Regions from separate parts of the Streptomyces sp. NPDC058307 genome, predicted to be linked through region 1. Evidence: riboswitches for the same ligand, from Rfam matches in the RefSeq annotation. Region 1 holds a riboswitch; each other region holds the start of a gene.
What was found. Region 1 has a riboswitch for thiamine pyrophosphate ahead of thiC (phosphomethylpyrimidine synthase ThiC). Riboswitches for the same ligand answer to the same signal wherever they lie in the genome.

Region 1 (7,807 bases):
AGGTGGGAGAGCGGGACACCGAAGCGCTCGGACAGCTCGTTCATCAGGCCAGTGCAGGCCATGTCCGGGTAGCGGTTGAAGGAGGAGACCGCGGCCGTCACGGTCTCCAGCACGCCCGGCAGCGGCGGGTACGGGTTCTCGTTGGAGGACAGCTTGTAGGCCGCCGGACCGCCGGGAGAGGCGGGCTTGCCCGGCTTGTACGTGGGGATACCCTCCAGCTCGGCGCGCAGCTTGGGGCTTGTCTCGCTCACCGCAGTCCTCCTCATGACCACCGACGCATGGCGGCCGACTCGGGCAGCCGGCTTCCAATACTGCTCACCTTATGAGGATTGGGCGCCGCTGCGTACAGCTGAGAACCAACCTCATCGGCCCCACCGGCATCAGGGGCATCAGGGGCATCACCGTACGAAGGCAGACGAATCCGGGGGCGCGGTCACATATATCTATGCGCCGGTGGCTCACGCCGTAGCGCGCGTCACCCGTGAAGGTGAGTTGAGACCTCTTCGAGACATCGGGGACTTGGCAGGCGCATGCGTGCCGACAAGTTACGTAGTGCCATTGGATCGTTTAACTGTCTTTGTTTCAAAGGTAGTTGGTGGTAGATGACCTTGCAGAAACGTGCCTGTCAACGCGTGCATATGCGTCCGCCCTACCCCACCGCATGAGCCCTACTATCGGCTCGCCATGACAGCAGCAGGGAAGCACCAGGTGAGCCGCGCGGAAACCTCACGTCGAGGCAGTCGGCCGGGCCGGGCGGGCATCAGAGACGTGGCCGCCGCCGCCGGAGTCTCCATCACGACCGTCTCCGATGCCCTCAACGGCAAGGGCAGGCTCCCGGACGCCACCCGCCGCCATGTCAGGGAGGTCGCCGACCGACTCGGCTACCGGCCCTCGGCCGCGGCCAGAACCCTCCGAACCGGCAAGTCGGGACTCATCGGCCTGACCGTGACGACGTACGGGGATGAACCTTTCACCTTCACCGAGTTCGCGTACTTCGCCGAGATGGCGCGGGCCGCCACCTCCGCCGCGCTCGCCCGCGGCTACGCCCTCGTCATCCTGCCGGCGACCTCGCGCCACGACGTGTGGTCGAACGTCGCCCTGGACGGCACGGTGGTCATCGACCCGTCCGACCAGGACCCGGTCGTCAGCGAACTGGTCCGGCAGGGTCTGCCGGTGGTGTCGGACGGCCGCCCGGCCGGGTCGCTGCCGGTCACCGCATGGGTCGACAACGACCACGAGGCCGCCGTCCTCGGCATCCTCGACCACCTGGCCGCCGCCGGCGCCCGCCGCATCGGCCTGCTGACCGGGACGACGACGGACACGTACACCCATCTGTCGACCACCGCGTATCTGCACTGGTGCGAGCGAGTGGGCCAGGATCCGGTCTACGAGGCCTACCCGGCGCACGATCCCTGTGCGGGCGCCGTCGCCGCCGACCGGCTGCTCGCCCGCCCGGACCGACCGGACGCCGTCTACGGCCTGTTCGACCCGAACGGCACCGACCTGCTGGCCGCCGCCCGCCGCTACGGGCTGCGCGTCCCCGACGACCTGCTGATCGTCTGCTGCAGCGAGTCCACCGTGTACGCCAGCACCGAGCCGCCCGTCACCACGCTCTCCCTCAAGCCCCGCCGCATCGGCACGGCCGTGATCCAGCTCCTCATCGACGCCATCGAAGGCGTCGCATCGGACCAACCGGTCGAGCAGGTGATACCGACGGAGCTGATCGTGCGCACCTCGTCCCAGCGGCGGGCCCCGCGCACGACGGTCAGCCCGCCGCGGTCGCCCGAGGAGGAGTAGCCGGGAGACCGGCAAGGGTCGAAGCCCGGTCCAAACGGGGCGAATGCCACGGTGCACAGGAGTCTTGCTCCGATTCACCACCCCTGGGTCATCACATGGCGCGATCCGCATTCCTATGATGGGCCCACGGCACCGCGGGCCGCTGCGACCAGGCAGTCCGAAGCGGTGCAGATGCGGCGCGATGGTGGAGGGGTCTGATGACTCAGGGGGCCGGTCAGGGACCCGAGGTGGAGCGCACGGCGGTGCTGCGCGACTTCCGGGTGCCCGCGTACGTCAACGAGACCGGTCCCTACGGCCACAGCACGCACCCCGGTGACGTCGTCCCGGCCCAGGATGCCTACCCGGAGGGATACACCCCCACCGAGCAGGACCTGCCCGTCATCGACCACGGTGACGGGCTCCAGGCGGCCGCCGACCCCGCTGAGCGGACGGAGGAGGGTCCCGGCCCGCTGTTCGTCGTCGGCGACGTCCACGGCTACCTCGACGAACTGATGGCCGCACTCCACGAGAAGGGCCTCGTCGACGCCGCGGGCAACTGGTGCGCGGGCACCGCCCGGCTGTGGTTCCTCGGCGACTTCACCGATCGCGGGCCCGACGGCATCGGCGTCATCGACCTCGTGATGCGGCTGTCCGCGGAGGCCGCGGCGGCGGGCGGCTACTGCAAGGCCCTCATGGGCAACCACGAACTCCTCCTGCTCGGCGCCAAGCGGTTCGGCGACACCCCCGTCAACTCCGGCGCGGGCACCGCCACCTTCCAGGCGGCCTGGCTGCTCAACGGCGGGCAGAAGACCGACATGGACCGCCTCCAGGACCACCACCTGCAGTGGATGTCCCGCCTGGACGCCGTCGAGGAGGTCGACGGGCATCTGCTGGTGCACTCCGACACCACCGCCTACCTCGACTACGGCGACTCGATCGAGGCGGTCAACGACACCGTCCGCGAGACCCTCACGCGCAATGACGCGGACGAGGTGTGGGACCTGTTCCGCAAGTTCACCAAGCGCTTCTCCTTCCGCGACGAGGGCGGCGCCGACCATGTGCGCTCCCTGCTCGACACATACGGCGGCACCCGCATCGTTCACGGCCACAGCCCGATCCCCTATCTGCTCGGCGAAGTGGGCTCCGAGGACGACAAGGAGGAATCCGGTCCGGTGGTCGAGGGACCGCACGTCTACGCCGACGGACTGGCCATCGCGATGGACGGCGGGGTGACCATGGCCGGAAAACTGCTGGTCCAGCAACTGCCCCTGGATATCTGAAGCTTCACAGGGCAGAGGTTCCCCCAGGACGGACCGACCGTCGACCGCGCAGGCCAGGGGCCAATTTCTGGAAACCCCCTGTCACCCTGTGCCGTGCCCGCTCTACCATCTGCTTATCCGTAGCAGGCTCCCCTCCGTTTCTGCCCGACGGCTCGTTGGCATGCGAGCCCCAAGCCCTACGGAGCATCGGGGGATGCACATGAACAGCGTTCCGCAGCACCTGCACAGCGAGGACCGCCAGGAGTACGAGCGGATCCTCGACGAGGCGCTGCGCTCCGCACCACACCGTCCCGAACTGGCCGCGGTCGGACAGCGGCTGAATCCCGAACAGCTGCGCACCATGGCGCTCAACGCCACCGCGCTCATCACGGCGGCCGCGGCGACCGAGTACCAGCACTACGTGAAGGTCCGCGAGGAACAGCGCCGCCCGTCGACGCCGTCCACCCTGTCGTCCGTGCACGAACCCGGCCCCGCCGACTCGGGCACGGGTGCGATGGGGCTCGCCACCGCCATGGGAGAGGTCGCCGAGACCGCCGGTGCGGGCGCCGTCGCCGTCGCCGCCGTTCTGACGCCCGTCCTCGCCGGAATCGCCGCGGCGATCTTCCTGCTCGTGGGTTACGTCCTCCAGATGCTCAGCCCACCGCCGGCGTTCGCCCACGCGATGATCACCATCGGATGGGTGTTCGGCGCCCTGACCGCGGCCGCGATCCTGGTCGCCGCCTGCGGCCTGCTGCTCACCGCGCTGCACAACCGGCCCTCGCCGGACGCGGGGTACGGCGAGCTCAGCGAGGAGGTGGCACGGGCGAGGGACGCCTGGCGCGAGGCCCTGCTGGAACGCGGCCTCCTCCCTTTCCTCAGAGAAGCCCTGGCCGATCCCGGCACCGCCGCACTGCACCACACGGCACCGCCCGCACCACCCAGCCGGATGCCCAGCCTCGGCTACGACCGCCCGGGCTTCAGCAGCCCGGACGACGGAGCCTCCGGTGCCCGCCCGAGCTTCACCAGCCCGGACTACACCAGCCCGGACTTCGGGGGGCCGGAACACCAGCCGGAGTAACTCCCGGCACAGCCCCTCGGCTTGCGCCCCCACCACGGGGAGCGCAAGCCGAAGACCCGGCCGCGGGCCACCCGCCGGCGGCTCGCCTACCTCAGTCGGCGATCGGCAGATAAACCCGGTTGCCCGCCGCCGCGAACTCCTTCGACTTCTGGGCCATCCCCTCCTCGATCTCCTCCTGACTGCCGCCGTGACGGCGGCGGATGTCCTGGGAGATCTTCATCGAGCAGAACTTCGGCCCGCACATGGAGCAGAAGTGGGCCGTCTTGGCCGGTTCGGCCGGGAGGGTCTCGTCGTGGAACTCCCGGGCCGTGTCGGGGTCGAGGGCCAGGTTGAACTGGTCCTCCCAGCGGAACTCGAAGCGGGCGTCGGAGAGGGCGTCGTCCCACTCCTGGGCGCCCGGGTGTCCCTTGGCGAGGTCGGCCGCGTGGGCGGCGATCTTGTAGGTGATGACCCCCGTCTTGACGTCGTCCCGGTTGGGCAGGCCCAGGTGCTCCTTGGGCGTGACGTAGCAGAGCATCGCGGTGCCCCACCAGGCGATCATCGCGGCACCTATGCCGGAGGTGATGTGGTCGTAGGCCGGCGCGACGTCAGTGGTCAGCGGGCCGAGCGTATAGAACGGAGCTTCATCGCAGATCTCCTGCTGAAGGTCGATGTTCTCCTTGATCTTGTGCATCGGGACGTGTCCCGGGCCCTCGATCATGGTCTGTACGTTGAAACGCTTCGCGATCCGGTTGAGTTCCCCGAGGGTGCGCAACTCCGCGAACTGCGCCTCGTCGTTGGCGTCCGCGATCGACCCGGGCCTGAGGCCGTCGCCCAGCGAGTACGTGACGTCGTAGGCGGCGAGGATCTCGCACAGTTCCTCGAAGTTCTCGTACAGGAACGACTCCTTGTGGTGCGCCAGGCACCACGCCGCCATGATCGAGCCGCCACGCGAGACGATGCCCGTCTTGCGGTTCGCGGTCAGGGGTACGTACGACAGGCGCACGCCCGCGTGAACTGTCATGTAGTCCACGCCCTGCTCGGCCTGCTTGATGACCGTGTCCTTGTAGATCTCCCAGGTCAGCTCCTCGGCGCGGCCGTCGACCTTCTCCAGGGCCTGGTAGAGCGGCACCGTGCCGATGGGGACGGGGGAGTTGCGCAGCACCCACTCACGGGTGGTGTGGATGTTGCGGCCGGTGGACAGGTCCATGACCGTGTCGGCGCCCCAGCGGGTCGCCCAGGTCATCTTCTCCACCTCCTCCTCGATGGAGGACGTCACCGCGGAGTTGCCGATGTTGGCGTTCACCTTCACCAGGAACCGCTTGCCGATGATCATCGGCTCGATCTCCGGGTGGTTGACGTTCGCCGGCAGCACCGCGCGGCCCGCCGCGATCTCCTCACGCACGACTTCGGGAGAGACGTTCTCCCGGATGGCCACGTACTCCATCTCCGGTGTGATCTCGCCGCGGCGGGCGTAGGCGAGCTGTGTGACCGCCTTGCCGTCACGGCTGCGGCGCGGCTGGCGGGACCGCCCCGGGAAGACCGCGTCGAGGTTGCGGAGGCCACCCCGTGGTGAGGTGTGCTTGATCCCGTCGTCCTCGGGGCGCACGGGACGGCCCGCGTACTCCTCGGTGTCTCCGCGGGCGATGATCCAGTTCTCCCGCAGAGGCACAAGTCCCCGGCGGACGTCCGTCTCGGTCAGCGGATCGGTGTACGGGCCCGACGTGTCGTACAGCGTGACCGACTGCCCGTTGGTGAGGTGCACCTGACGGACTGGCACCCGCAGATCGGGGCGCGAGCCCTCGATGTACGCCTTGTGCCAGCCGATGGACTTCCCGGCCTCCCCGTCCAGCTGGTCGGAGGCAGGCGTGCGCGCGTCCTTGATGGTCATGAGACCTACTCCCTACGCCGGCATTACCCGGTAACAGGTTCGGCGGTCGACGCAGCGGTTTCCGTCTGCCGACGTTTCGTGGGGAACGTCACTCGCTTGAGATGACGTTCCACGTGAAACATCGCTGGGACGGAGGTCAGCGCCCTCTCAGCCCGGTGCTCCGAGCTCCCGCGTGTACAAAGGTGGCTCCACGCTAGCGTCAATTCGGGCGCGCTGAACAGAGGGCCCCTGTCGCTCTTGCGATGATCGGTCGGTGACCACGACGCATCAGCCCCCGTACCCGCCTCCCGAGCCTCCGCGCCGACCGGGCTCCGGAAACGGCCCCGGGCCCGGGCCCGGCCCCGGCAGCGGCTCCCGCGGTGGCTTCGCAGACGGCGGGGGAGGCCTGGCGGGCGGGGTCGGGGGCTGGCGCGAGCATGAACACGAGCACGATGGCGCGTATGGCGGCGGTCACGGCCACGGTCAGGCCGCGAATCATGGGGGCCGGGGCGGTGGTGGCAGTGCGGGTGGTGGCGATGGCGGCGGCGGTGGCCGTGGCGACGAGGGACACGGGCACAGTTCTGGTGACGGGCGAGGCCCAGGTGACCCGCACGGGCATGGGAGCGGGTCCGGCTCCGGCGGGGGGCACGGCCACTCGCACAGTCATGCTCATGGACCGGCAACTCCCGTCTCCAAGCACCTGCGCAAGGTCATCGCGGCGATCCTCATCCCGTTCGGGGTAGCCGTTGTGGTGGGGCTCGGGGTGCTGTGGCCCGGTGGCGCCCCGGCGCACGCACGCACCGGAGTCGGCTTCGACCGGCAGACCCAGCAGGCCACGGTCAGCAAGGTCGTGAGTGTCAGCTGCAAGTCGGTGAACGCCTCGGGTGAGGCCCCGACCGGGGACACCTCCACCGCCGAGGGCTCCTCCGCCGAGCAACAGGCGAACGGCACCTGCAAGAAGGCGACGATCCGGGTCGACACCGGCGACGACAAGGGCCGCACCTTCACGGAGATCGTCCAGCCGGACCAGTCACGGCAGTTGCACGAGGGCGAGAAGGTCGTGGTCGCGTACGAGCCTTCCGCGCCCAGGGACTTGCAGTACTCGGTCGCCGACGTGAACCGCAGGTTCCCGATGGGGCTGCTCGCCGGTATCTTCGCGCTCGCCGTCGTGGTCGTCGGGCGGCTGCGCGGAGTCATGGCGCTGGTCGCCCTGGCCATCAGCTTCATGGTGTTGAACTTCTTCATCCTGCCCGCGATCCTCCAGGGCTCGGACCCCCTGCTTGTGGCGGTGATCGGGGCGAGCGCCATCATGCTGATCGCCCTCTACCTGTGCCACGGTCTGTCGGCCCGTACCTCCGTGGCGGTACTGGGAACGCTGATCTCGCTGGTGCTGATCGGGATCCTCGGCTCGGAGTTCATCGGCTGGGCAGCGCTCACGGGCAACACGGACGACAACACCGGGCTCATCCACGGGCTGTACCCGTCGATCGACATGAGCGGTCTGCTGCTCGCCGGCGTCATCATCGGCTCGCTCGGTGTCCTGGACGACGTGACCGTCACGCAGACCTCGGCGGTCTGGGAGCTGCACGAGGCCAACCCGACGATGGGCTGGCGCGGGCTGTACCGCGCGGGTATCCGGATCGGACGCGACCACATCGCGTCCGTCGTCAACACCCTCGTCCTCGCCTACGCCGGCGCCGCGCTGCCGCTGCTGCTGCTCTTCTCCATCGCACAGTCCAGCGTGGGGACCGTGGCCAACAGTGAGCTGGTGGCGGAGGAGATCGTGCGCACGCTGGTCGGCTCGATCGGTCTCGTCGCCTCGGTACCGGTCACCACGGTCCTCGC
Region 2 (7,807 bases), on a different contig from region 1:
CCGTCCCGCACCTGCCCTTCGACCCGTACCGCGGACTGCTGTACTCCCCCGACGAGTTGTTCGACGGACTGGAGAAGGGGTACGAGCAGACTCCCGACGCCCTCGCCTACGCCTGGTTCCAGCGCACCAGGGCCGACGGCGACATATACGCGTCGATGCTCCGCTCCCTGCACGACGACGCCGTCTCCGACGCCCTCGACGAACTCCTGCGCGGCACACAGGTCGTGGGGGTGATGGGCGGCCACGCGATGGCCCGCGGCACCCGCGAATACGCCGGTGCCGCCCGCCTCGGCCGCGAACTGGCCCGCGCCGGGTTCACCGTGGCCACCGGTGGCGGCCCGGGCGCGATGGAGGCGGCCAACCTCGGCGCCTACGCGGCCCCCTTCGAGGACGCCATGCTCGACGAGGCGTGCGAACTCCTCGCGACGGCGCCCTCCTTCACACCGTCGATCACCGACTGGGCGCGCGCCGCCTTCGAGGTCCGCTCCCGTTGGCCCCGGGGCGGACACTCCGTCGGCATCCCGACCTGGTTCTACGGACACGAGCCGCCGAACGCCTTCGCCTCGCACATCGCCAAGTACTTCGCCAACGCCACCCGCGAGGACGGCCTGCTCGCCCGCTCGAACGCCGGTGTGGTCTTCCTGCCGGGCGCCGCCGGCACCGTGCAGGAGATCTTCGACAACGCGACGCCGAACTACTACGAGTCGCGCGGCGAACCCACACCGATGGTCCTCGTCGACCGCGTCCACTGGACACAGAAGCTGCCCACCTGGCCGCTGCTGCAGGCGCTCGCGCGGGAGCGGTCGATGGAGGCCCGAATCGCCCTGGTTGACCGGATCGAGGAGGCTCCGGCGGCACTGAAACGTCTCACAATGTAATAAGAAGGCAAAGTCAACGGTTGTAAGGCGCCTGCACGTTGACACTTCTTATGCAGCGCTTATAGACCTGTGAGACTCCTGGGGTTGGTGATGCCATATCACCGACTCTTCAACCCCCCGCATTTGCGCACCCCGTGAAGGATGAACGTGGCATTCACGCCCATATCCCGCCGCACCTCCCGCGCCGCGCGCTTCCTCGGCGTCGCCGCCGCCTCGACCGCGATCGTGCTCGGCGCCTCCGGCAACGCCCTTGCCTGCGACATCAAGGAGTTCTCCGCCGAAGCGAAGTGTGACGGCACCCAGGGCGTCATCACCGTCACCGACGTGGACAAGACCGGCGTCGAGGCGACGGTCTCCGTGTTCCTGCAGAGCAACGGCGCCGACGCGAAGAAGGTCGGCGAGCAGACGGTGAAGGGCTCCAAGGGGGGCACCACCATCACCTTCAAGGAGGACTGGGCGCCCAACGCGGAGTACCGCATCCGTGTCGTCGCCAAGCCCTACGTCGACAAGGACATCACGCCGAACCTGACCACCCCGGCGACCGCCTGCAAGACCGAGGACACGCCGACCCCGACGCCCACGCCCAGCCCGTCGGACTCCGCCAGCACCCCGGCCGAGGAGTCCCCGACCCCGACCCTGTCGGCGTCGGAGGGCACCAGCACCGCTCCGGCCAGCGTCGAGAGCAACGCCCCGTCGCCCGCGGCCGGCGACTCCAACCTCGCCGAGACCGGTGCGAACTCCAACACCGGCCTGATCGCGGGGATCGCGGTCGCCCTGGTCGCCCTCGGCGGCGGCGCCGTGTTCTTCGGCCTGCGCCGCCGTGGCGCCGGCAGCCGCTGACACCCACAGCAGTCCGGTGGCCCGTCCCCTCAACGGGGGCGGGCCACCGCCCTGTTCACCCGAAGGTCGTCCGCTCCAGCCACAACTCCAACAGCTCCCGCTCCCCGAGGACTTCCAACTCCGGCTGGTCCAGCGGCAGTCGACGGTAGAAGGCGAGCATGACGGCGGTCAGCGGACCCCGCAGCGCGACGGTTGCCTTCTCATGCCCCCGCCGCCAGACGACGACGTCCTCGGTGAGCTCGACCAGCCACTCGGCGTCGAGCTCGGGAGTCGCGTCGGTGGCATGCAGATGGATGCTGCGTCCGGGGCCGCGCAGGTCCCTCGCCCCGTCGTGCGGCATGGCCCGCTGCACGAACTCCACGATCTGAAGCCATTCGTCGATCGCGTCGGCGGCGATGTCCGGGGCGACCTCGTACGGCAGCCCGGCGGCGAGAGCGGCGTCGGCACGGTGGACGGTGAGTTCGTGGGCCATCCGCCGGGCCCAGAAGCCCGAGGTGGGGATCCCGGCCCAGGACCACACCTCGGCGTCCGGCCCGGCCTCCCGGAGCGTGGCGACGAGCAGGTCGCCGGTCTCGGCGAGCCACGCGTCGAGATCACCGGCGGTCTCGGGCCCCTCCCCCAACGGCACCTTCTCGTCGGGCACTTCCTCCCGCGCCCGGGTCCGCACCAACAACTCCGCCCAGCGCAGGGCGCCCCCGGTGTGCCGCACCAGCCGCCGCAGTGACCAGTCCGGGCAGGTCGGCACGGTCACGGACAGATCGGCCCCGGAGGTCACCACGGCCCTCAGCAGGCCGACCTGGTGGGCGATCTCGTCGCAGTAGCGGTCGTGGGAGAGCGTGGAGGCGGTGTTCGCCGTCCTGGCGTCCGATCGCGGCGCGTTCATGCCCGCACTGTAGGTCCGCCCCCCTCAGCCCAGCACCACAATTTCGGCGGCCTCGAACTCCACCCCGACCACGTCCCCGACCTCCGGCGCCTCGCGCAGCGCACACGCGGCCTCGAGCCGCGGCCCGCCGCCTTCTGAGGGATGCAGGTGTACGGCGACGTGCGTGCCCTTGAAGGTGCGCGCGCCGACCGTGCAGCGCAGGCCCTCGTCCGCCGCCACGAGCCGCACCCCCGCGGGCCGCACCAGCACGCTCCGAGCCCCCTGGGCGGCTCCCGACGGCACCGGCACCTTGCCCCACGCCGTGTCCGCGGCCTCGCCTGTCACCGTGCCCTCGACCACGTTCTCGAAGCCGAGGAAGCGCGCCACGAACTCGTCCGCCGGCCGCTGCCACACCTCGAGCGGCGTACCGGACTGGGCGATCCGCCCGTCCCGCATCACCACGACCCGGTCGGCGAGCGCGAAGGCCTCCCCCTGGTCGTGGGTGACCGCGAGCACCGTGGTGCCCAACCGCCCGAACAACTCCCGCAGTTCGACGACCAGCCGCTCCCGCAGGGAACGGTCCAGCTGCCCGAGCGGTTCGTCGAGCATCAGCAACCGGGGCCGGGGAGCCAGCGCCCGGGCCAGCGCGACCCGCTGCTGCTCACCACCCGAGAGCGCGGCGACGGCACGGCGGCCCGCGCCCGGAAGCCCGACGAGGTCGAGCAACTCCCGCACCCGCTCCTCCTGTTGGGCCCTGGAAGCCCGCTGCATCCGCAGTCCGAAGGCCACGTTGGCGCCCACGTCCCGCTGCGGGAACAGCTGATGGTCCTGGAACATCAGCCCGACCCCGCGCTTGTGCGCGGGCACCCCGCCCTGGTCGCGTCCGTCGAGCAGGACCCGTCCTCCGTCGAGCGGTTGAAGCCCGGCCACCGCCCGCAGCAGCGTCGACTTCCCGCTCCCGCTGGGCCCGAGCACGCACACGAGCTCGTGCTCGGCGACATCGAGACCGACCCCGTCGAGCACGGCCCGCCCGCCGAACCGCACCGTCGCGTCCTCAAGGCTCAGCAGCATCAGAACTCCCCGGTCCGGTCGGTCCGCAGCCGTTCGAGCACCAGCAGCGCCACCGCGCACACCACCATCAGGATCGTCGAAAGAGCCATCGCCTGGCCGTAGTTGAGATCACCGGCCCGCCCGAGCAGCCGGGCCACGGCGACCGGCAGGGTCGGGTTGTCGGGCCGTGCGATGAACACGGTCGCCCCGAACTCGCCCAGCGACACGGCGAAGGCGAAGCCCGCCGCGATCAGCAACGCCCGCCGCACCATGGGCAGGTCCACCTCCCGCCACACCCGCCACGGCGAGGCCCCGAGCACGGCCGCGGCCTCCCGCAGCCGGTGGTCCACGGCCCGCAGCACGGGCAGCATGGTCCGCACCACGAAGGGCACCCCGACCAGCGCCTGGGCGAGCGGCACCAGGATCCAGGACTGCCTCAGGTCCAGCGGCGGCTCGTCGAGGGAGATCAGGAACCCGAAGCCCACGGTCACCGCGGACACCCCGAGCGGCAGCATCAGCAGCGCGTCGAAGCCCCGTACGAACCGGCCCGCGTCCCGCCGCGTCAACGCGGCCGCCGCGAGACCCCCGACCGCCACCGCGATGGCGGTCGCGACGAGGGCGTACTCCAGCGAGTTCCCGACCGCCTCGATCGGCGCGACGAGGAAGATCCCGCCGTCGCTGTCGGTCAGCGCCCGGTAGTAGCCGAAGCCGGGGGCATCCAGCGACCGCTGGACGAGCACGGCGAGCGGCAGCACGAGGAGTACGGCGACACAGCCCACGACCCCGGCCAGCAGGCCCCACTGCCCCGCCCCGCGCGGCCGCCGGGCGGTCACGGACGCGTCCACGAGCCGCAGCGCGGTCTCCCGGCGCCGCACGGTCCACGCGTGCAGGGCGAGGACCGCGCCCACCGCGACGAACTGGATCAGCGTCAGCACGGCGGCCGTGGACAGGTCGAAGATCTCGGAGGTCTGCCGGTAGATCTCCACTTCGAGGGTCGAGAACGTCGGCCCGCCGAGGATCTGCACGACCCCGAAGGAGGTGAACGTGAACAGGAAGACCATCAGCGCGGCGGCGGCCACCGCGGGCGCGAGCGCGGGCAGGGTGACGGTCCGCCAGGCCCTGAGCCGGGACGCGCCCAGCATCCGCGCGGCCTCCTCCTGACGCGGGTCCAGCTGGGCCCACAGTCCGCCGACGGTCCGTACGACGACCGCGTAGTTGAAGAAGACGTGCGCGAGCAGGATCGCCCACACGGTGGTGTCCAGCCGTACGCCCCACAGGTCGTCCAGCAGCCCGCCGCGCCCCACCAGCGCCAGGAAGGCCGTACCGACGACGACCGTCGGCAGCACGAAGGGGACGGTGACCACGGCCCGCAGGATCTGCTTGCCGGGGAAGTCGAAGCGCGCGAAGACGTACGCGCCGGGGAGTGCGACCAGGAGCGTGAGCGCGGTCGAGGCGAGCGCCTGCCAGGTGGTGAACCACAGGACGTGCCGGATGTCCGGCTGAGTGAGGACGTCGGTGATCCGGCCGAACTGCCAGGCCCCGCCCGCCTTGAGTCCGCGCGTGACGATCGCGGCGACGGGATAGGCGAAGAAGACGGCGAAGAACGCGACGGGCACGGCCACGAGCCCGAGCCGGGCCGCCGCGTTCGTGACGCCCTTGCGGGGCCTTACTTCAGTACGAGCGAGGTCCATGACTTGACCCAGTCGTCACGGTTGTCGGCGATCTTCGCCGGGTCCATGGTCTCGGGATCCTTGGCCTGCGGACCGTACGCGGTGAACTCGGCCGGCACCTTGGCGCCCTCCACCACCGGATACACGAACATGTTGAGCGGCATGTCCTGCTGGAACTCCTTGGTGAGCAGGAAGTCCAGGAACGCCTTGCCGCCCTTGGTGTTCTTCGCGTTGCTCAGCAGCCCCGCGTACTCGATCTGCCGGAAGCAGGTGCCCTGCGCCACCCCGGTGGGGGCGGTCTTCGGCTTCGGGTCGGCGTAGATCACCTCGGCGGGCGGCGAGGAGGCGTACGACACGACGAGCGGCCGGTCGGCCTTCGCCTTCCTGCCCCCGGCGGAACCGGAGAACTCCTCGTTGTAGGCCTGCTCCCAGCCGTCGACGACCTTGACGCCGTTGGCCTTGAGCTTCTTCCAGTAACCCTTCCAGCCGTCGTCGCCGTACTTCGCGGCGCTCCCGAGCAGGAACCCGAGACCCGGCGAGGAGGTGGAGGCGTTCTCGGTGACGAGGAGGTTCTTGTAGGCGGGCTTGACCAGATCGTCGTACGACGTCGGCGGGGCCAGCTTGTGCTCGCTGAAGTAGGCCTTGTCGTAGTTGACGCAGATGTCGCCGGTGTCGATGGGCGTGACCTTGTCGCCGTCGACCCGGTACCCGGCCTCGATCCCGTCCGCGCCCTTGGCCTCGTAGGACTGGAAGAGGCCGTTGTCGAGCGCGCGGGAGAGCAGGGTGTTGTCGACGCCGAAGAAGACATCACCCTGCGGGTTGTCCTTGGTGAGGATGGCCTTGTTGACGGCCTGCCCGGCGTCGCCGTCCTCCAGGACCCTGACCTTGTACCCGGACTTCTTCTCGAAGTCGGCGAGGACGCTCTTGGAGACGGCCCACGAGTCGTGGCTGACCAAAGTGACGGTCTTGGAGCCGGACCCGCCGGATCCGGAGGACGACGACCCGCACGCGGACAGCGTGACCAGGCCGAGGCCCACGACGACAGCACAGAACTTCTTGTTGTTCACGGTGATGACCGAACTTCCTACCCAGAATGACCTGGGCGAGGTTCAGAGGGTCTGCGGCCCGATTGCCGCACTCTCAGCGCTGTGGCGCTCCCCTGTCGGATATGAAGATGTACGTACGTACGGTCGTCAGACTACCGCTCGGTGGCCGCGAGCTGGCCACAGGCCCCGTCGATCTCCTGCCCACGGGTGTCCCGGACCGTCACCGGCACACCATGGGCGGCGATGGCCTCCACGAACGCCTTCTCGTCCTCGGGCCGGGAGGCGGTCCACTTGGACCCGGGGGTCGGGTTCAGCGGGATGAGGTTGACGTGCACGGGCTTGCCCTTGAGCAGCCGTCCCAGCCGGTCGCCGCGCCAGGCCTGGTCGTTGATGTCCCGGATCAGCGCGTACTCGATGGACAGCCGACGCCCGGACTTCGCCGCGTACTCCCAGCCGGCGTCGAGGACCTCGCGCACCTTCCACCGCGTGTTCACGGGGACGAGGGTGTCGCGCAGCTCGTCGTCGGGGGCGTGCAGGGAGATCGCGAGCCGGCACTTGAAGCCTTCGTCGGAGAACCGGTGAATGGCGGGCACGAGCCCCACGGTCGACACGGTGATGCCACGCTGCGAGAGCCCGAGCCCGTCGGGGGCGGGATCGGTGAGCGCGCGAATGGAGCCGACGACCCGCTTGTAGTTGGCGAGCGGCTCGCCCATCCCCATGAAGACGATGTTGGACAGCCGGGCGGGGCCGCCCGGAACCTCCCCGTCCCGCAGCGCCCGCATCCCGTCCACGATCTGGTGGACGATCTCGGCGGTGGACAGATTGCGGTCGAGCCCGGCCTGTCCGGTGGCACAGAAGGGGCAGTTCATGCCACAGCCCGCCTGCGAGCTGATGCACATGGTCACCCGGTCCGGGTACCGCATCAGCACCGACTCCACGAGCGTCCCGTCGAACAGCCGCCACAGCGTCTTGCGCGTGGTCCCCTGGTCGGTCGACAGATGCCGTACGACGGTCATCAGCTCCGGAAGCAACGCCTCCTGGAGCTTGCCGCGCGCGCCGGCGGGGATGTCCGTCCACTCCGCCGGGTCGTGCGCGAACCGCGCGAAGTAGTGCTGCGAGAGCTGCTTCGCACGAAACGGCTTCTCCCCGATCCCGGCCACGACCTCCTTGCGCTCGGCGGGCGTGAGGTCGGCGAGATGCCGCGGCGGCTTCTTGGCTCCGCGGGGGGCGACGAAAGTGAGTTCTCCGGGCTTAGGCATGGCTGTACCAGTGTCGCAGATCATCCGGGCCCCCCGATCAGAGGAGCTGGGCACCGCCGTACGAGACAGTCAGGCCGAAGAGGATGATGACCGGCCCGATCACGTAGCCGCCCCACTTTCTGTCCGCGATGCCCCGCACCAGCACGACGCTCAGGACGACGCCGAGTATCACGATGCAGACGCCGAAGATCAGGATCAGAAA
Region 3 (7,807 bases), on a different contig from region 1:
GCTGTTCTCGGCGCCGGCGTACTCCGCCGAAAGCGCCTGCGGCGGCATCGCGTCCAGCTGGTCGGTGCTCAGCCTCCCGCGCGCCTCGCGGGTCTGCGCGAGCATCGCCACGGCGTCGTACGGACGCAGGTCCGGGGTACGGGCGGTGGCCGAAGCGACCAGTTCGTCGAGTTCGTACGGCAGCCCCGGGACCACGGCCGAGGGGGGCGGGACGTCCTCGTGGAGGTGCTTGTAGAGGACTATGGCGGGGGAGTCGCCGTCGTGCGGCTGGGTGCCGGTCAGCATCTCGTACAGGACGACACCGCACGCGTACACGTCGACGCGGGGGTCCGCGGCGCCCGGCTGCTCGATCTGCTCGGGTGAGAGATAGGACACGGTGCCGAGCACGGCTCCGGTGCTGCGGGTCACGGTGTCGACGGACCGCACGAGACCGAAGTCGGCGACCTTGACCCGGCCGTCGTCCCCTATCAGGACGTTCTCCGGCTTCATGTCCCGGTGCACGAAACCGGCGCGGTGCGCGGCGCCGAGCGCGGCGAGCACCGGCTCCAGGATGTCCAGGGCGGCGCGCGGCTGCAGGGCCCCGCGCTCGCGCAGCACGTCACGCAGGGTGCAGCCGGCGATGTACTCCATGGCGAGATAGACGTACGACCCGTCGGTGCCCTGGTCGAAGACCTGCACCACGTTGGGGTGAGCCAGTCGGGCGACGGACTTGGCCTCCCGGATGAACCGCTCGACGAAGGTCCCGTCCGCCGCGAGCGCGGGGTGCATCACCTTGAGTGCGAGCACGCGGTCCAGGCGGGTGTCCAGGGCCCGGTAGACCGTGGCCATCCCGCCGACCGCGATCCGCGCGTCCACGCGGTAGCGGCCGTCGAGCACCTGCCCGACCAGCGGGTCCTGAAGGGTCGTATCCACGCAGGCGAGTGTACGAGCCGTCGCTGACAGACCCTCCGGTTCGGCCGGATCGGGGCGCGACTGCAGCCGAGCTGTGACGAGGATCGCACGTGGGTGGATGGGCGCCTCTTGAGGCAGGCGCACCGGGCGCGCACCCTGCGGGGCGCGGGGAACTGCGCGACCGGCCACGACATCGCCGCACCCGCAAGACGGCCCGGCGAGGCACATCCTGGGGCGCGACTCACAAGGAGGCTCACAAGACGGCTCAGGGGCGGCTCACGGCGCGGCTCACTGAAAAGCCGGCCGCTCCGGATCCAACGCCGCCAAGCCCTCCGCCGGAGACGACGCCTCGGCGAAGTGCCGCCGGGGAATCCGCCCCGCCAGCCGTGCCAGCCGCCCCGCCTCCACCGCATGCCGCATCGCATGCGCCATCAGCTCCGGCTCCTGTGCCCGCGTCACCGCCGAGGCGAGCATCACACCCGCGCACCCCAGTTCCATCGCCAGGGCCGCGTCCGACGCCGTGCCCGCCCCCGCGTCCAGGATTACCGGCACGCGCGCGTGCTCGACGATCAGCTGGAAGTTGTGCGGGTTGCGGATGCCGAGGCCGGAGCCGATCGGTGAACCCAGCGGCATGATCGCCGCGCAGCCCACGTCCTCCAGCTTGCGGGCCAGCACGGGGTCGTCGTTCGTGTACGGCAGTACCGTGAAGCCGTCGTCGACCAGCGTCTCCGCGGCGTCCAGCAGCTCGATGGGGTCCGGCAGCAGGGTGCGCTCGTCGGCGATCACCTCCAGCTTGACCAGGTCGGTGCCGAGCGCCTCACGCGCGAGGCGGGCCGTCAGGACGGCCTCCCCGGCGGTGAAGCAGCCCGCCGTGTTCGGGAGCACCCGGATGCCGAGCTTCTCCAGTACGGACAGCACCGAGCCGTGCACGGAGGGGTTCACGCGCCGCATCGCGACCGTCGTCAGCTCCGTGCCGGAGGCGACCAGTGCCCGCTCCAGCACCTCCAGGCTGGGCGCCCCGCCGGTGCCCATGATCAGCCGGGACGAGAAGGACGTACCGCCGATGACGAAGGGATCGTCGGCCATGGGTCAGCCTCCTTGGACGGCGGTGAGGACTTCCACGCGGTCTCCCTCGGCGAGGGGCGTCGAGGGCCACTGGGCGCGCGGGACGACGGTCTCGTTGAGCGCGGCGGCCACCCCGGAGGGCGCCGGCGTCAGCGCCCGCACGACGGTGTCGAGAGCCGTGCCGGGAGCGAACTCCCGCGGCTCCCCGTTGACGGAGATGTTCATGCCGGCTGCTCCACGGACTGAAGGAAACGCCTCGGGGTGAACGGGAGGGCCACCTCCGGCAGTTCACCGGTCGTCAGCGCGTGCGCCATCGCGTCCCCGGTGACCGGTGTCAGCAGCACGCCGTTGCGGTAGTGCCCGGTGGCGAGGAGGAGGCCGGGAAGTTCCGTCGGGCCGAGCAGCGGGGCGTTGTCCGGCGAGCCCGGGCGCAGTCCCGCGCGGGTCTCCGTCAGCGGCAGCTCGGTGATGCCGGGGACCAGTTCGTGCGCGTCCCGCAGCAGCTCGTACACCCCGCCCGCGGTCACCGTCGTGTCCCAGCCCAGCTCCTCGCTGGTCGCGCCGATCACCAGCTCGCCGCTCTCGCGCGGCACCAGATAGACCTGGCTGCCGCGCACGACGGCCCGCACGGTACGGCTCAGAAAGGGCGCGTAGCGGGGCGGCACGGTCAGACGCAGCACCTGCCCCTTCACAGGCCGCACGGGAGGCAGGAGGGCCGGTGGGACCCCTTCCAGACGGCCGCTGAGGCTTCCGGCGGCGAGCACCACCTGATCCGCCGCCAGTTCCTCGCCGTCCGTGGTGGTGACCCCGGCGGCGCGGTCCCCCTCGACCCGGAGACGCCGGGCCCAGGTGCGGTGGAAGCCCACGCCCGCGTGCTCGCACGCGGCCAGCAACGCGCGCGTGAGACGGCGCGGATCGATCTGGTGGTCGCCGTCCACCCGCAGCCCACCCCGCACCCCCGGCGCGAGCATCGGCTCCAGCCGCCGGCACTCCCGGCCGGACAGCCACTCCGACTCCAGCCCCGACTGCCGCTGGAGCGCGTGCAGTTCGCGCAGGTGGGCGCGGTCGTCGGCGTCCAGGGCGACGGCGAGCGTGCCGCACCGGCGGTAACCGAGATCCTGTCCGGTCAGTTCGGTGAGCTCGGCCGCGAAGGCGGGATAGCGGTGGGCGGAGGCGAGGTTCAGACCCAGCAGAGTCTGCTCGCCGTAGTGCAGTTCGGTGACCGCGGCCAGCATCCCGGCGGCCACCTGGGCGGCCCCGCCGCCCGGTTCGGGGTCCACGACGGCCGTACTGAGACCGCGCTGCGCTGCCCGCCAGGCCGTCACCAGGCCGATGATGCCGCCCCCGACGACGAGGACGTCTGACGTATGTGAGGACATGGGCGTCCAGCCCCTCCCTTCGCCGGCATGACCCGGATCAGGTTCGTACGGTCGGAGGCCGCCAGCCTCCCTCTCAGCCCGGTGCGTCCGGGCTCCCGCGAGTGCTCTACGTTGGCCACCCTAGCCCGTGCCCGTGCGCCTCTGTAAGGGAGCCTTCCGTCATGCCCCGCTCGCTCGACGGTCTCGTCCTCGCCCCGGTGGCCGATCAGGCACCGGGTCAGGTGGGGACGCGGACCCGGTTTACGTACCACGAGAAGGACGGGGAGATCTGGGCCGAGTACGCGGGCGGCGACGTCGTCCGCGGACATCTCGTCGGCACGCGCGCGGGGGACCGTCTCGACTTCCGGTACGTCCAGCTCAAGCCTGACGGAACGACGTCCTGCGGGCACTGTGTCTCGACGGTCGTGGAGCTCGCCGACGGCCGGGTGCGGCTGGAGGAGACGTGGGAGTGGGAGTCGCAGCAGGGCAGCGGGACGAGCGTTGTGGAGCAGGTCACGGAGCACGACTCCTGACTGACTGATTGTCAGGTGACTATGGTGATCAAATGAGCGAGCAGACGCAGGCGCAGCGGCGGGTGGTCGTGGTCGGCGCGGGCATGGCCGGGGTGCAGACCGCGGTCGCCCTGCGTGAACAGGGCTTCACCGGAACCGTCACGCTGATCGGCGCGGAGCCCCATCAGCCGTACGACCGTCCGCCGCTCTCCAAGGCCGTGCTGCTGGGCAAGGCCGAGGGCTCCGCCTTCGACGTGGACTTCGAGGCACTCGACATCGAACTGCTGCTCGGCCGCGAGGCGCTGGGCGTGCGCCCCGACGCGCACGAGCTGGACACCGAGGCCGGGCCCTTCCCGTACGACGTCCTGGTCATCGCCACCGGTGCCGAACCGATCCGGCTGCCCGGCACGGAGGGCGTGCCCGGCGTGCATCTGCTGCGCACCCTGGACGACGCCGAGCGGCTGCGCCCCGTGCTCGCCCGGCAGCACGACATCGTGGTCGTCGGCGCGGGCTGGATCGGCGCCGAGTTCGCCACCGCCGCGCTCGAGTCGGGCTGCGCGGTGACGGTCGTGGAAGCCGCCGACCGGCCCCTCGCGGGCGCGCTGCCCGTCGAGGTGGCCGCGCCGATGACTTCCTGGTACGCCGACGCGGGGGCCGTTCTGCGGACGAACGCGCGCGTGGAGCGCGTCGAGCCGGGCGCGGTCGTCCTGGACGACGGTTCGCGGGTGGCCGCAGGCGCGGTCGTGGTCGGTGTCGGAGCCCGGCCCGCCACGGCCTGGCTCGCCGGTTCCGGCATCGAGCTCGGCGCGCACCGCGAGGTCCTCGCCGACGACCGGCTGCGCACCTCCGCGCCGGCCGTCTACGCGGTCGGCGACTGCGCCTCCTTCCCCTCGGCGAGGTACGGCGAGCGGCTCCTGGTCCACCACTGGGACAACGCCCTCCAGGGCCCCCGCACGGTGGCCGCCGACATCCTGGGCGAGACCCCCACCGTCTACGACCCGGTCCCGTACTTCTGGTCCGAGCAGTTCGGCCGCTTCGTCCAGTACGCCGGCCACCACGCGTCCGCCGACACGACCCTGTGGCGCGGCGAGCCGTCCGGCCCCGCCTGGACGGTGTGCTGGCTGCGCGAGAACCGCCTGGTGGCCCTCCTGGCGGTGGGCCGCCCCCGCGACCTGGCCCAGGGCCGCCGCCTGATCGAGGCGGGCACGGAGATGAACCCGGAACTCCTGACAGACCCGGCGAGGCCCCTGAAGGCAGCGACGGCGTAAGGGCCCGGCGGTTCCGGAGGCCACGGTGGTCGGCGATGGCGCCAGGCCGTCCCGTACGCCGCCGCCGGCGACCACGGCGGAGACGGACAGCCGGGTCCTGCCCGGCCAAGGCGATTCCATCGCGGCGAGACGCTCGGCGAGTCGCTCGGCGGTGCGGTCGGGTGGTGCTTGACGCGTCTGACCTGCTGCCGGCCTCGCTTCGAGCTCTCTGGGCAGGGCGCCGCGCAACCGGACGCACCCGGCGATCACCGTGGCGCGTCGCCCCGCGGCGTAGTCCGGCGGCTCAGCCGGGCGCTGCTCGACGCCGCTGACCTGCTGTCGGCCACAGTTTCGGCCCCGTGAGCAAGGCGCCCCGCAACCCCGCCGCACCCGGCGATCAACGCTCCCGTAGCCCCGTCGGAGGTGCCCCGGCTTCCGACTGTCAGTGCGGGATGGCACGCTTGATCCCGTGACCGAGATTGACGCAAAGATCGATGCTCTCGTCCCCGCCTGGCTCACCCTCCCCGACATCGCAGAGATGCTCGATGTCGAGGTGACGCGTGTGCGACAGCTGGTCAAGGAGGGCCAGCTCATCGCCGTACGCCGTGGTGAGAACCGTGCGCTGCACGTGCCCGCCGCCTTCATCGACGTGGCCGAGCAGAAGGTCGTCAAGGGCCTGACCGGGACCCTGACGCTCCTGAGGGACGACGGCTTCTCCGACGAAGAGATGCTGGAGTGGCTCTTCACGCCCGACGACAGCCTGCCCGGCACGCCCGCGCAGGCCCTGAGCGAGAATCGCGGCACGGAGGTGAAGCGCCGGGCCCAGGCGCTCGCCGTCTGATCCGAACCACACCGGCGTACGGGCCGTGACCACCGAGGCCACGGCCGCGGTCCCGCACGGCCCGTACGCCACCGAACCCGGGGGAGACACACGCATGCCCGACACCGCCGGCACCCAGCTCGCCGACGCCCGCGTCTACCTGTGCACGGACGCCCGCCGTCGTCAGGGCGACCTCGCCGAGTTCCTGGACGTGGTCCTGGCCGGCGGTGTCGACATCGTGCAGCTCCGGGACAAGGGCATGGAGGCGGCCGAGGAACTGGAGTATCTCCAGGTGTTTGCCGACGCCTGCGCGCGGCACGGCAGGCTTCTCGCGGTCAACGACCGGGCCGACGTCGCTCACGCGGCCGGTGCCGACGTACTGCATCTGGGCCAGGGCGACCTGCCCGTCCCCGCCGCCCGCGCGATCCTCGGCGACGACATCCTCATAGGCCGATCCACCCACGCCGAGGCGGAGGCCGCCGCGGCCGCCGTGCAGGACGGCGTGGACTACTTCTGCACCGGCCCCTGCTGGCCGACCCCCACCAAGCCCGGCCGACACGCCCCCGGCCTCGACCTGGTCCGGTACACCGCCGCCCTCGGCACCGACCGCCCCTGGTTCGCCATCGGCGGCATCGACCTCGGCAACCTCGACGAGGTCCTGGAGGCCGGCGCCCGCCGGGTCGTGGTCGTCCGGGCGATCACCGAGGCGGACGATCCGGGCGCGGCCGCCGCGGAGTTCGCGAAGCGGTTGCGTGACACGCCGTGACGGGCCGACGCCGACCGGTGCGGGCCGGTCGCATGATCGGCCCGGTGTCCGAGGGATGGACAACAAGTCGACAAAACGGGCAAATTTCCCTGATCTGGTGGGACGGCCGCTGCCTCCTGGCTAACCTGCCGGTATGGCCCTAGGAACCGCATCCACCAGGACTGACCGCGCGCGCACCGTGCGCGACATGCTCGCCGCGGGCAAGACGACGTACTCCTTCGAGTTCACGGCGCCCAAGACTCCCAAGGGTGAGCGGAACCTGTGGAGCGCGCTCAGGAGGGTCGAGGCGATCGCCCCGGACTTCGTCTCCGTCACCTACGGCGCCGGCGGCTCCACCCGCGCGGGCACCGTCAAGGAGACCCAGCAGATCGTCGCGGACACCACGCTGACCCCGGTCGCCCACCTCACCGCGGTCAACCACTCCATCGCCGAACTGCGCAACATCATCGGCCAGTACGCCGACGCCGGGATCCGCAACATCCTGGCCGTGCGCGGCGACCCGCCCGGCGACCCCATGGCCGACTGGGTGGCACACCCACAGGGCCTGACCTACGCCGCCGAACTCGTCCGGCTCATCAAGGAGTCGGGCGACTTCTGCGTCGGCGTCGCGGCCTTCCCGGAGATGCACCCGCGCTCCGCCGACTGGGACTCCGACGTCACGCGCTTCGTCGACAAGTGCCGCGCCGGCGCCGACTACGCCATCACCCAGATGTTCTTCCAGCCGGAGTCCTATCTGCGGCTGCGTGACCGAGTCCACGCGGCAGGCTGCCAGACCCCCGTCATCCCTGAGATCATGCCGGTGACCAGTGTGCGGATGCTGGAGCGGCTGCCGCAGCTCACCAACGCGATCATCCCCTCCGCCCTGAAAGAGCGGATCCTCACAGCAAAGGACGATCCGACCGCTGTACGCTCGATCGGAATCGAGTTCGCCACGGAGTTCGGCGCACGGCTGCTGTCCGAGGGAGTGCCCGGACTGCACTTCATCACGCTCAACAACTCCACGGCCTCGCTGGAAATCTACGAAAACCTGGGTCTGCACCATCCACCGCAGGCCTAGACCGGCCGCACGGACATACGACACACTGCGTAGCGGTCACTGGGAGAGGGGCGTACATGGGCTGGACGGTCCTCTACATCGCGTTCGGATT

Region 2: another riboswitch for thiamine pyrophosphate. It lies ahead of ACFVYN_RS24335 (thiamine ABC transporter substrate binding subunit); the one in region 1 lies ahead of thiC (phosphomethylpyrimidine synthase ThiC).
Region 3: another riboswitch for thiamine pyrophosphate. It lies ahead of thiO (glycine oxidase ThiO); the one in region 1 lies ahead of thiC (phosphomethylpyrimidine synthase ThiC).

The regions. Positions count from the first base shown of each region.
Region 1 is NZ_JBHVYZ010000019.1:37,561-45,367, forward strand. It holds gene hisC (histidinol-phosphate transaminase) at 1-251, opposite strand, end outside; gene ACFVYN_RS16350 (LacI family DNA-binding transcriptional regulator) at 685-1,797, shown strand; gene ACFVYN_RS16355 (metallophosphoesterase) at 1,995-3,056, shown strand; gene ACFVYN_RS16360 (hypothetical protein) at 3,250-4,113, shown strand; gene thiC (phosphomethylpyrimidine synthase ThiC) at 4,205-5,983, opposite strand; TPP riboswitch at 5,976-6,165, opposite strand; gene ACFVYN_RS16370 (YibE/F family protein) at 6,237-7,807, shown strand, end outside.
Region 2 is NZ_JBHVYZ010000035.1:70,283-78,089, reverse strand. It holds gene ACFVYN_RS24360 (LOG family protein) at 1-878, shown strand, start outside; gene ACFVYN_RS24355 (LAETG motif-containing sortase-dependent surface protein) at 1,026-1,718, shown strand; gene ACFVYN_RS24350 (maleylpyruvate isomerase family mycothiol-dependent enzyme) at 1,774-2,601, opposite strand; gene ACFVYN_RS24345 (ABC transporter ATP-binding protein) at 2,626-3,651, opposite strand; gene ACFVYN_RS24340 (ABC transporter permease) at 3,651-5,321, opposite strand; gene ACFVYN_RS24335 (thiamine ABC transporter substrate binding subunit) at 5,297-6,367, opposite strand; TPP riboswitch at 6,364-6,471, opposite strand; gene rlmN (23S rRNA (adenine(2503)-C(2))-methyltransferase RlmN) at 6,499-7,605, opposite strand; gene ACFVYN_RS24325 (hypothetical protein) at 7,643-7,807, opposite strand, start outside.
Region 3 is NZ_JBHVYZ010000007.1:139,834-147,640, reverse strand. It holds gene pknB (Stk1 family PASTA domain-containing Ser/Thr kinase) at 1-912, opposite strand, end outside; gene ACFVYN_RS08165 (thiazole synthase) at 1,180-1,977, opposite strand; gene thiS (sulfur carrier protein ThiS) at 1,981-2,181, opposite strand; gene thiO (glycine oxidase ThiO) at 2,178-3,335, opposite strand; TPP riboswitch at 3,333-3,444, opposite strand; gene ACFVYN_RS08150 (hypothetical protein) at 3,497-3,847, shown strand; gene ACFVYN_RS08145 (NAD(P)/FAD-dependent oxidoreductase) at 3,880-5,094, shown strand; gene ACFVYN_RS08140 (Rv2175c family DNA-binding protein) at 5,543-5,914, shown strand; gene thiE (thiamine phosphate synthase) at 6,009-6,659, shown strand; gene metF (methylenetetrahydrofolate reductase [NAD(P)H]) at 6,793-7,716, shown strand; gene ACFVYN_RS08125 (hypothetical protein) at 7,773-7,807, shown strand, end outside.